DNA from 3 places in the Arthrobacter sp. CC3 genome. Region 3 is predicted to be linked to each of the others. Evidence: predicted binding sites of a transcription regulator. Region 3 holds the regulator's gene; each other region holds the start of a gene.

Region 1 (4,115 bases), on a different contig from region 3:
ATGCACATGCCCACAAATCACGGACACGACAAAGACGCCCAGGCCGACAGGGAACAGCTCGCGGCTGTCCGAGTGGCCGTCGATGAAGTTGACGAGCAGATTGTCACCCTGATTGCCCGCCGCGAACGTCTGATCCGGATTTCCGGGACGTTGAAGGGTGACGACGCGGAGGTCAGGGCTCCGGGCCGGGTGGAAAAGGTCATCCAACATGTCCGTGCCGCCGCCGAGAAAAAAGACATCGACCCGGACATTGTGGAGAAGACTTACCGCGCGATGATCACGGCTTTCACCGAGCTTGAGATGAAAGTGCACAACGCCAGCAGCTAGCGGCTCAAAGCGCAGCTAGCGCCTCAGGCGGATCCCACCCTCAGAGCGCTTCCTCCACGGGAACGTTCGCCTGGTATTCCCTGCCGTCGGCGTCGCTGAAGGCTGTCATCAGGTGGCCCTTTTCCAGCCCCAGGACCGTGGTCATGGGAAAGTTGCCGGTAATGGTGTTGCCGGAATGCGAAACGCCGCTGAGATCGAAATTCTCCTCAGTGCCGTCGTGGCTGAAGCAGTAGAAGGACACAGCTTCGCCGTTCATGAACTCGATTCCCATTCTTCGTTGATGGGAATGATCCGGTGTGGACGCGACGAGGCCAACGACATAGGCGCCCGCCCCGGGGATATTGCCGTCTATATCAAAAGTCGCCACCAAGGTGGAATCCTTGGCGGCGATGGCTACGTGCTTCAGGAGTGCGTCATGGGAGCTCATGGCTCAATCCTGCCCCCCTCGCCCGCGTCCGTCCACCCCTGATTCAGGTTTTGTCAGGGCTCCGGCGCAGTCGTGATTCATTAGAAGATATATTCGATTGTTTGCAGCATCGGGGTGCCCCGACCGGCCGGCGGCCTTCACGTCCAAGCCCGGCAACGGTACCGTGGGGGCCCATGACTTCTGCAGACCAATTTCTAGCGGCATACGATCGGCAACTCCGGACGGACGCGGAGACCCGGGGGGCGCTCGCCGTCGACGGCTGGGGCCCTTGCTGATGTGCACCTTCGCGGGCGGCCGGGGTTTCGTGACGTACCGAAATCTCGATGGAGCCGGTTCCCGGGCGATTGCCCGGTGGGTATTGGAAGCGCTCGCGCACTTCCGCAGGGATCCCTCCGTGGTGCGGGTGGAGTGGAAAACCCGCGGCCATGATCATGCGCCCGGACTCCATGACGCGCTGTTGCGAAGCGGATTTGAACCCGAAGAGGAGGAGTCGATCATGATCGGCCGGGTGGCCTCCTTGATCTCAGCGGTACCACTCCCGCCCGGAGTGACCCTGCGCAAGGTGGCCGGGGAAGGGGGTATGGAGCTCTGGGTTGCCGAACATCAGGGATTGATCGTGAGTGCGGGCCGCCTGGAGCCCGTGCCTGGTACCGACTTCGCAGGAATCTGGGGCGGTGCAACGCGCGAAGAGTGGCGCAGCCAGGGGATTTACCGGGCCGTCACCGCGGCCCGGGCCCGGTCCGCTGTGAAGCTGGGAAAGAAGTTCATCCACAGCGACTCGACCAGCTACTCGCGGCCGATCCTGGAGCGCTACGGGTTTCTCCGGGTATCAACAACCACGCCGTACTGTTGGCGGCGCTGACGCCAAAACGTCCCGTAAAGCTCCTGGTTCCGGCCCCGGGAAGGCTTGTGTAGGTTTTGTCCCGGCTCCGGCGTAGAATTGATTATTCGAAGATATATTCGAAAGAATTGTTTCGAACGAATCATTTCAGAACTTCCCTGCACCGGTCCGCTCCTGCGTGGCGGCCGGGGGGAGTGCACTTCCGGGAGGCGCCGATGGGCTTGTTCAGCGAGGGTGTCGACGTCGTCTGCACGCCCGCCGGCCAGCCTTCGGCGCTCACCTGGGCCGGCCGTCATTACACTGTCTGCGCAGAGCCCGTGCGCTGGTTTGAACGCAGGCGGTGGTGGGCCGAAGAAACCCGCGCACCGCTGGGTACCGGACCGGGACTGGTGGATCACGAGATCTGGCGCGTCCAGGTCCGGCCTTCTGCTGCAAACGCGGAGCCGGAAGAAGCCCTCACCCTCGACCTGACCAGGGACATCGGCAGCGGCCGGTGGCGGTTGCTGAAAATCCACGATGCCCTGAGGCCTCGATCAGCATGAGCTTCACCCATCTTCATGTTTCCACCGCCTTCAGCGCACATTACGGGGTCTCCTGGCCGGATGAGCTTGCCCAGGCTGCCGCCGCCGACGGCGCCACCGCGCTTGCCTGCACCGACAGGAACGGCCTGTACGGCACCGTCAAACACCTCAAGGCCTGCATGGCGGCGGGACTGGATCCCGTCGTCGGGGTTGACCTTGCGGTCTATGACGACGACGGCGACCTCCGGACCCAGCTCGCGGGCCGCGTCGTCGTGCTTGCCCACGGACACAACAAAGGTGCCGGCTACCGGGCCCTCTGCCGCCTGATTTCAGATGCCCATGCCCGTACCTCCGGCAAAGCCGGGGGAGTGGTGCCCGTCGCGGTCACCCGCGCCGAAATCGCTTCCAGGGCTCTGCATCCGGAAACACTGGAACCGGTGCTGACTGTGCTGGTGGGCCCGGACTCGGACGTTGGCAGGGCGATGAGCGGCCGCCGGTACCTTCGGCCCCGCACGTTGTTCAAGCAGTGGCTGGAGACCATGCCCAAGGGAACCGTGGCAGCCGAAGTCGTGTCCCACCTCAGCGCTCCCGGGGAGCCTCTGAGCACAGCCCACGCCGTGCGCATGCTCAAACTAGCTGCCGAGCACGGGATTCCTGCCGTCCTGACCAACGCCGTGCGGTACTGCGCGGAGGACGGGGCCGCCACAGCGGATGTGCTGGACTCTGCCCGAACCCTGAAATCCCTGACCGAACTGACCGAGGAGCCGTTGCTTCAGCCCAACGGCCGCGGGTGGCTGAAGACATCAGCCCAAATGCTCGAGCTCGGCAAGGAAATCATCCATGCCGCCGGCTACGGCGCCACCGACCTCACCAGGCTGCTCGGCCAAACCGAGGCGCTCGCGGACCGCTGCCGGATGGACCCGGTCACGGACATGGGATGGAAACAGCCGGTGGTTCCCGAAGCTTCGGTCATCGGCATCGCCGGCGATCCGCTGGCCGAACTTACCCTGCGCTGCGAGGCCGGCATCAGCCGTCGGTTCCCGGGGATCTCAGGGCGGCCCGAGGCGGAAATGCGGGCGAGGCTGGAGCATGAACTGAGGATCATCGCCAACCTTGGCTTCGCCTCCTACTTCCTCACGGTGGCCGAGGTTTCCCGAATGATCCTGGACATGGGAGTCAGGGCGGCTGCCCGGGGTTCCGGCGCCTCCAGCCTGGTGAACTACCTGATCGACGTCAGCCAGGTGAACCCCCTGCAGCACGACCTCATCTTCGAACGGTTCCTCTCCAATGACCGGGCAACTCTTCCGGACATCGACATTGATGTGGAAAGCGCCGAGCGGCACAACGTCTACCGAAGGATCTTCGACCGCTTCGGAGCCGAGCGTGTCACCCTCATGAGCATGCAGAACGGCTACCGCGCTCGCGGTGCAGTCCGGGACGCCGGCCACGCATTGGGCATGGACGACGGCGACATCGGCGAGATCGCCAAGCAGCTGTGGCGGTTCTCGGCAAGGAACTTCCGTGAAGCCCTGGTGGAAAAACCCGAACTGAAGGAATTCGCAGGAAGGGTGGAGCAGCGTGAGTTCGCGGAAAACCAGCAACTGGACCTGCTCGTTGACCTGACCGAGAGGCTGGACCGCCTGCCACGGCACATTTCCATGCATCCCTGCGGCGTAATCCTTGGCGACGCCACGCTGCTGGACCGGACCCCCGTTCAGCCCAGCGGTCTCGGCCTGCCCATGAGCCAGTTCGATAAACACGACATGGATCCGATGGGGATGCTCAAGCTGGATGTCCTCGGCGTCCGAATGCAGAGCGCCATGGCTTTTGCCGTCCGTGAGGTGGTCCGGCTGCACCCTTCGAAGGCTGAGGTGGTGGCTGCAGGTGCCCATCCTCCCGGAGCGGACGGCACGGGACCGGACTTCATCTCAGCCGACGGGCACATTGACCTCAATGCCGTACCGCTCGATGACGAACCAACCTACGAGCTGATCCGAAG
Region 2 (4,115 bases), on a different contig from region 3:
ACTCAGGCTGCTTTGACCACGGGAAGTTCATCCCAGTGAGTCGTGTATCTGGGTGAGAGCATGGTGCGCTGCATGGACCAGTCCGGGCCTCCGCGGATGCCGGCGTGGCCCAGCCCCACGGAACCCCTGCCGTACCGGCGGCTGACCTCTTCCAGCAGCGTTCCGATGCCGCGTTCCTCGTGGGGGTTCGCAAATGCCGGCAGCGGCGCCTGCTGACCCGTGGGCCTCAGGTCGGTGACCATGATGCCCGCACGGACGTACTTGGTGCCTTCCTGGATCCGGGGCAGCAGGGTGTGCGAGGCACGGGTCAGCAGCACGGGATCCGCGGTGGGCATGGGCAGCGTAACGCAGACGGTGGGGTAGGACGTGTCCCGGGGGTTGTAGTGCGACGTGCCGGCGAAGGCCGTGAGGACCTTGGCCTGCAGGCCGTGCTTGGCCAGGCGGGCGCTGGCCTGCTGGGCATAGACGCTCATGACCTGCCGAAGGTCCGCCGCGGTGGTGAGGGGCGTGGAGAACGACCGGCTGAAGATCAGCTGGTCACGTCCGATCCGCTCTTCCTCCAAGGGGATGCACGCGGTGCCCTGCAGTTCCAGGACAGTGCGCATCAGCACCACTGAGAAGCGGTCCCGGATCCTTACGGGATCGGCGCGGGCGAGGTCCAGGATGGAATGGATGCCCATGCCGTTCAGGCGTTTGGTGAGCCGGCCGGCCACGCCCCAGAGCTCAATGACGGACAGCCGGGCCATCAGCGCTTCGCGGGCAGGCGCCGGCATGGCGTCCCAATGGCATACGCCGCTGAGGCCGGGGTTGTTCTTGGCCCATTTGTTGGCCAGCTTCGCGAGGGTTTTGGTGCCGGCAATCCCCACGCAGACCGGGACCCCCACGTTGCGCCGGACAACGGCCTTGATGGTCTGGCCGAGCCGCAGGAGTTCGTCCGGAGTGCCTTTGACGCCCAGGAAGGCTTCATCGATGCTGTAGACCTCAAGCCAGGCCGAATAGCGGCCCAGAAGCTCCATGACCCGGGCGCTGATGTCCCCGTAGAGCTCATAATTACTGGATTTTGCCACCAGCCCCCATTCCTTGGCACGCGGAGCGATCTTGAACCATGGTTCCCCCACGCTGATTCCAAGTGCCTTGGCTTCCGGGGACCGGGTGACCGCGCAGCCGTCGTTGTTGGACAGGACGACCAGCGGGCGGCCTTCCAGCGACGGGTCGAATGCCCGTTCCGCCGATGCGTAGAAGCAGTTGACGTCCACCAAGGCGATCTGCCGGATCGTGTCCGTTGCCCGCATGTCCCGCGCACTAGACACGGTGCAGGCACCGCGTGGCCACGCCCCAGATGACCAGGTCAGACAGCGCTGGAACGCGGAGGTCCGGATAGCGGGGGTTGTCCGCCTGAAGCAGCACTCCGGAGGCTGTGATCCTGAGCCGTTTGATGGTCAGCTCGCCGTCCAGGACGGCGATGACCACTGAACCGTCCTTGGGGCGGAGGGCGCGGTTGACGATCAGTTCGTCGCCGTCGCTGATCCCGGCCCCTTCCATCGAATCCCCGGACACCCGAACGATATAGGTGCTGGTGATGTCCTTGATGAGGTGTTCATTGAGGTCGATCCTGCCGTCAAAGTAGTCCTGCGCCGGCGAGGGATAGCCCGCTGCGACCGGCACTGGAGAGATCAGCACTGACAGCAGGGACGTGCCCGCATCTATCACACGGGGACCGATAACTATGCCCACAACACACCTTTATTCGAATATATGTTCGATAGATTCAGTGTAGACCCTGGCCCTGACATTGGATATTTCCGCCCTCTGCGCCAGGTGCCGTTCCTCCGACGTGGTTCCACGCGTTGAAGCTGAAGGCTGCTTGGATCACAGGCCCCTCCAGTTCACTCCAGGTGCGTCCGGTTAGGCGGTGTCGATCCAGTAGCGGCGCTTACCGTTACGCGTGTCTTCGTAGGCGCCGCCGTTCTTTTCGATGGTCGCCCGGGAACCTGCGTTACTGACATCGCAGGTGAGAAGAACCCGGGGGATTCCCAATTCCCGGGCGATCGGCAGGGCGTCGGCCAGCGCACTGGCTGCGTGGCCGCGACGCCTGGCGGACGGCCGTACGCTGTAGCCGATGTGCCCGCCCTCGTTGAGGAGGAAATCGTTCAGTTCGTGCCTGATGGCGAGCGAGCCAAGGAACGTGCCGCCCTCTACGATCCACAAGTATGTGCAGGGCACGTGCCCGGTCTTCCGCGGAGTCTCCGGCAATGCATCCTTGACGAGCGCGTCGACAAAGCGGCGGAACACCCCGGCCTCCCTGAGTTCTTCCAGGGGCCAGTCCTCCGCGCCGCCGCCGTCCCGGCGGGCGCCGCCGAATTCTGCGGATCCTTCCAGCCAGGAGGATTGGTAACTGACGTCCGGAGCGATAAGGAGAGGCATCACAAGATCGTATTCGAAGGGCACTGCAACATCCGCCAACTGGCGTCCGGAGATTACGGGCCAGCGCTTCAGTGGCTTACCCGGTAACGCACGTGGGTGACGAGGCTGGTCCCGCCCACTTCGGTCGGCTCCAGCTTGAGGTTCCCGACGCCGTCCAGCAGCCGCTCGCCTGCTCCCAGGATGATCGGCGCGATGTGGAGCCGCAGCTCGTCGATCAGCCCCGCTGAAAGGTACTGGCGGGCGGTCTGTGCTCCGCCGGCAATGGCGATGTCCTTGCCGCCGGCGGCCTTCCGCGCCTGGTCCAGGGCCGATTGGATCCCGTCGGTCACGAAGTTGAACGTGGTGCCGCCCTGCATTTCCAGGGGCTCGCGTGGATGATGCGTGAGTACGAATACCGGTGCGTGATAGGGCGGCTCCTCGCCCCACCATCCGCGCCAGTCCTCACTCCACGCCCCGGGCCCGGGGCCTGCGAACATGTGCCGTCCCATGATGAAGGCGCCCGCGGCGAGGATGCCTTCGCGCGCCGCTGCGTTGGACTCGGCCTCTTCGAACTGCCACCTGTGCAGGACCTCTCCGCCCTCGCCGAGCGGTTCCGCCAGGCTTTGGTTCGGTCCGGCGAGGAAGCCGTCAAGGGAGATGGTCAGATCGCATGTGACTTGGCTCATTCGCCCATGCTACTGGCGGGTTCCAGTAGACGCGATGGTGTCCCCGCGGAAAAGGCCCCCGCCCGGAAAATATCCGTGCGGGGGCCTTCGGCGGTTCCGGCCGGGCGCCGGGTTTAGCGGGCCGAAGCCGACTGCAGCGACGCTTCCCGGGCGGCCCAGGCGGCGTAGCTGCCGTCGAGCTCCACGACGTCGTACCCGGCGTGGCGCAGCGTGCTGGCCGCCACCGAGCTGCGGACGCCGCTCTGGCAGTAGGTCACGACGGTGCCGCCGGTGGGGAGCTGGTCCAGGTTCCACAGGACCCGGCCCCCGCTGAGCTGTTTGGATCCGGGGATGTGCCCGGCCGTGTGTTCGGTGCGGTTGCGGACGTCGAGGACAACCGCGGCGTCGAAGCCTTCGAGTTCCTCGGGCTGGATCAGGCGCGGTGTGGCTGCGGGCAGGCCGTCGATGCTAGTGACGTAGCCGCCCACGTTGTCGATACCGACGCGGACCAGGTGGTCCCACATCTCCTGCGCCTGCTCTTGTCCCGACGCCAGCAGCACCAGCGGGCGGCTGTCCCGTTCAGGGTCAACGGCCCATGCTCCGAAGCTCGCAACGGACTTGCCGGCGGGGATGTTCAGGGCGCCCGCTACGGTGCCCTGGTGCACCTCGGTGTTGGGGCGGGTGTCCACGAAGGTCACCTTGTTCGCCGCCAGGTCGCGGACGACGGCGGCGGTGTCCAGTTCCGTGAGCGGGGCGCGTTCGCCCATGACGGCGGGGCCCTGGCGGTTTTGGCGCTTCATGCGGCCGAAGTAGGCGTGCGCGTCAGGCTGTCCGTCGAGCAGTTCGTCGATGAAGCCCTGCTCGTCGTTGGCGGCCAGGTAAGGGCCCCACCACGCGTACAGCCGCTCGTAGCCGACCGTCGACGACGGGATGGCGCCGAGGGCCTTGCCGCAGGCGCTGCCGGCGCCGTGCCCCGGGTAGACCTGGACGAAGTCCGGCAGCGTGAGGAACTTGTCACGCAGGCTGGTAAACAGCTGCCTGGCGCCT
Region 3 (4,115 bases):
GAACTGCTCGACCGGGCGGTGTCCGGCATGGGCGGACAGAGCCGCGACGGCCAGCACGAGATGGCCCGGCAGGTGGCACGCGCTATCGACAGCGGCGACCACCTGCTGGTCCAGGCCGGAACCGGCACCGGAAAGTCACTCGCGTACCTGATTCCGCTGATCGCCCATTCACAGGTCAGCGACAAACCCACCCTGGTGTCCACCGCCACCCTGGCCCTGCAGACCCAGATCGTGGGCAGGGACCTTCCGCGGCTGCTGGAAACCATCACCCCAGCCCTGGAGCGCCCCGTCAAGGTAGCCCTCGTCAAGGGCAGGGCCAATTACGTCTGCCGGCACAAGCTCGACGGCGGGTTCCCCTCCGAAGAGCCGTCGGAGGGTCAGCTCTTCTCACTGGGGGAGGACACCAGCGTCCCGCACTTCGCCGCCTCCCTGGGCGGTCCGGCCTCGCAGCTGGGCAAGGAAGTAGTCAGGCTCCGCGAATGGGCGGAGAAGACCGCCACGGGGGACCGGGACGAACTGATGCCCGGTGTGACGGACCGTGCCTGGCGGCAGGTGTCCGTTACGTCGATGGAATGCCTGGGAGCGCAGAAATGTCCCATGGCTGCCGAGTGCTTCAGCGAACTTGCCCGGCATGACGCAGCCGAGGCCGACGTTGTGGTCACCAACCATGCCATGCTGGCCGTCAGCGCCTTCGAGGGCCTGGCCGTGCTGCCGGAGTACGACGTCGTGGTGGTGGACGAGGCGCACGAGCTCCAGGACCGGGTGACGGGGGCAGTCTCCGGCCAGTTGTCCGTGGCCATGGTCCACGCCGCCGCCTCCGGCGCCCGCAAGAACACCGGGATCACGGTGGATGCGCTCAACAACGCTGCCGCCAACCTTGAACTGGCCATCGCCGGAGTCCCCAGCGGCCTGCTGCCCAACGGCCTCAATGATGAACAACTCGACTGCGTGGACCAGTTGCGGGAAGCCTGCCGCGCCGCCCTGTCCGACTCCAAGGGGGACAGCGCCAACACGGCCGACGGCGGACGCCAGCTCGCCCGGTCGCGCCTGATGGTCATCCTTGAGCTCTGCGAACGCCTGATTGCCGCGAGGGAAAACCGCGAAGTGGTCTGGTTTTCGCGAAACAGCACCTTTGACCCGCAGCAGGGCTACTCCCAGCCGGACGATGCGGCGCCGGCCCTGATCAACATTGCACCGCTGAGTGTGGCTGGAAAGCTCCGTGACGGGCTCTTTGCGGGCCATACGGTGATCCTGACCTCGGCCACCCTGGCCATAGGATCGGCCTTCGAACCCGCCGCCGGCGGGCTCGGGCTCGTGGGACAGGGCGCACCCAGCTGGACCGGAGTGGACGTCGGGTCCCCCTTTGACTATCCCAAGCAGGGAATCCTCTACGTGGCCAGCCATCTGCCGAAGCCCGGCCGGGGGACATCCCCTGAAGCGCTGGATGAGCTGGAGAAACTGATCCGGGCCTCGGGCGGCGGGGCACTGTGCCTCTTTTCGTCGCGGCGGGCCGCCGAAGAAGCGGCAGAAGCCATGCGCCCGCGGCTGGATGTCAGCATCCTGTGCCAGGGCGAATCGACCATGACCGCACTCGTGCGGCAGTTCGCCGACGAACCGGACACCTGCCTTTTCGGCACCATGTCCCTGTGGCAGGGTGTTGACGTCCCCGGCGGGTCATGCCGGCTGGTGGTCATCGACCGGATTCCGTTCCCGCGGCCGGATGACCCGCTCATGACGGCACGCTCCCGGGCCGTGGCCCAGGCGGGCGGCAACGGCTTCATGTCGGTATCGGCCACCCACGCCGCGATCCGGCTGGCCCAGGGAGCCGGCCGGCTGATCCGCTCCACGGGCGACAAAGGTGTTGTGGCCGTCCTGGACTCCAGGCTGTCCACGGAGCGTTACGGGGGCTTCCTGCGGGCTGCCCTGCCACCGTTCTGGCCCACCACTGATCCGGCCATCGCGGTTGCGGCGCTGAGCCGGCTTGCACAGGCTCCGGCAGAGGCCGCTTCCGCCTGACGGAGTGCGCTGCTACAGCGAGCGAAGGACCGAAACGACCTTGCCCATGATGGTGGCGTGATCGCCCAGGATGGGTTCGTACTGCGTGTTCTGGGGCAGCAGCCAGGTGTGGCCGTCCCGCTGGCGGAACGTCTTGACCGTGGCCTCATCATCGAGGAGGGCGGCAACAATGTCGCCGTTGGCGGCGTCGCTCTGCCGGCGCACCACAACCCAGTCGCCGTCGCAGATCGCCGCGTCGATCATGGAATCGCCGGACACCTTCAGCATAAAAAGCTCCCCGTGGCCCACCAGTTGCCGTGGCAGCGGCATCAGGTCCTCGACGACCTGGTCAGCCAGGATCGGGCCGCCGGCAGCGATCCGCCCGACCAGGGGGACCATGGCCGTATCCGTTGCCGTGGCCAGTTCGGAAACAGACAGGCCGCCGACGGTACGCAGCCGGGCAGGCTTCTCCACGCCGGTGATTTTGGCCGTACCCTCGTCCAGGGTCAACGGCATCAGGACTTCCATGGCACGCGGCCGCTTGGGGTCGCGGCGGAGGTAGCCCAGCTTCTCAAGCTGCGAGAGCTGGTGGGTGACGCTGGAGAGGCTGGCCAGCCCCACGGTGTCGCCGATTTCACGCATTGACGGCGGGTAGCCGTTGTCGTTGACGGAGCGCTGGATCGTTTCCAGAATTTTCTTCTGACGTACTGTGAGGCCCTTCGGCTTCGCTGATGACTGCTGGCTCCGCTGCGTAGCCCTGCCGCCGGTGGCTTGTGCTGCCATGTTCGCCAACGCCTTTCCGTTCTCCCCGGCCTCCATCGCTGCAGGTGCCGGGAACTTCCGGCCTGAAATGTCAGACCCTGCTGATCAACTGCAGAAGTGGTTGTTCTGTAGCTCAAACGTAGGCCAGCCCCACAGGTTTTTCAAACATTTGTTCTAGTGAGTCTCGACAATGTTCGTTAATAAGTGCTAGAACAGAACCAGTAAAGTTCGAATATGTGTTCTAGTCGCAAAGCTCCTTCGGTTCTATGTTCGAACCGGAATGGGCGGTCGCCGGCTTCAGGAACACAGCGGGCAGCACAGTCAGGTCCAGGAGGGCTAAGTTCATGTCAGTTACAAGCGCTATTCACGGTTCGCGTCATGATGGTTCGGCCAAGCAGGGTTTGGGACACCACGGCCCGGAATCTCCCATGCTGGGCTTCAACTGGGAGGAACGCCCGGTCGTTAAGGCTGCGAAGACCAGGTCCTCGCAGCCGCCCCTCCGGCTGACCCGCCGCGGGCGCATTGTCCTGGTCGGGATTCCACTGATCCTGCTGTCCGTGCTCCTGATCTCGCTGGCCGGCTTCCTGAACTCGCCGGCGAAGGCCGCGGATTCCGCATCCGAGCTTTCCCTGACTCCCACTGTGTCGGTGACGGTTCAGCCGGGGCAGTCCCTCTGGGAGATCGCCGGGTCCGTGGCGCCCGAACGTGACCCGCGGGACGTCGTGGCCGACGTCGTCCAGCTGAACAACCTCGACGGCGGCAGGGTCATGCCGGGGCAGCAGTTCTTTGTCCCTTCAAACTAGGGCGCCGGGACTCAATCCAGCCCGTCACGACCTGCTTGAGACCGGGAGATGGCGTCACAGTTTCGGCGGCCCGGCCACCCTCACTTAAACTGTTGAAGTGACTGACCAGCTAGAGCGACTGAACCGACTTCCCCTCCGGACCAACCTTCGGGGCCTGAGCCCGTACGGTGCGCCGCAGCTGGATGTTCCCATCCTGCTCAACGTCAACGAAAACACCCATGGCGTTCCGGCCGATGTGCTCGCCGCCATCTCCGAGGCCGTGACCGCTGCCGCGGCGGGACTGAACCGCTACCCGGACCGGGAGTTCACCGAACTGCGTGAGCGCCTGGCGGAGTACCTGGGCCACGGACTGGGCGCTGAGAACATCTGGGCCGCCAACGGGTCCAATGAAGTGCTGCAGCAGATCCTGCAGGCCTTTGGCGGGCCGGGACGTACCGCCCTCGGATTCCCGCCCACGTATTCCATGTACCCCCTGCTGGCCAGCGGCACCGACACGGGCTACATCGTCGGCCAGCGTGCGGACGATTACGGCCTCAGCGCTGAGTCGGCTGCCCG

Evidence for each region. Region 3 encodes LexA, which represses DNA repair genes until DNA is damaged. Its sites were predicted from a motif close to TCGAACANNTGTTCGA; they were not measured.
Region 1: a site for LexA is predicted at 1,703-1,718, ahead of PV761_RS19090 (DUF6504 family protein). Genes of this name have one in related genera too.
Region 2: a site for LexA is predicted at 1,748-1,763, ahead of umuD (translesion error-prone DNA polymerase V autoproteolytic subunit). Genes of this name have one in related genera too.

What each region holds. Positions count from the first base shown of each region.
Region 1 is NZ_JARCCY010000039.1:10,198-14,312, forward strand. It holds gene PV761_RS19075 (chorismate mutase) at 1-327, shown strand; gene PV761_RS19080 (hypothetical protein) at 368-754, opposite strand; gene PV761_RS19085 (GNAT family N-acetyltransferase) at 1,059-1,616, shown strand; gene PV761_RS19090 (DUF6504 family protein) at 1,811-2,137, shown strand; gene dnaE (DNA polymerase III subunit alpha) at 2,134-4,115, shown strand, end outside.
Region 2 is NZ_JARCCY010000048.1:3,228-7,342, forward strand. It holds gene PV761_RS20655 (Y-family DNA polymerase) at 3-1,292, opposite strand; gene umuD (translesion error-prone DNA polymerase V autoproteolytic subunit) at 1,303-1,734, opposite strand; gene PV761_RS20665 (GNAT family N-acetyltransferase) at 1,906-2,424, opposite strand; gene PV761_RS20670 (dihydrofolate reductase family protein) at 2,493-3,089, opposite strand; gene PV761_RS20675 (rhodanese-like domain-containing protein) at 3,203-4,115, opposite strand, start outside.
Region 3 is NZ_JARCCY010000024.1:19,560-23,674, forward strand. It holds gene PV761_RS14950 (ATP-dependent DNA helicase) at 1-2,016, shown strand, start outside; gene lexA (transcriptional repressor LexA) at 2,029-2,778, opposite strand; gene PV761_RS14960 (LysM peptidoglycan-binding domain-containing protein) at 3,186-3,560, shown strand; gene PV761_RS14965 (histidinol-phosphate transaminase) at 3,658-4,115, shown strand, end outside.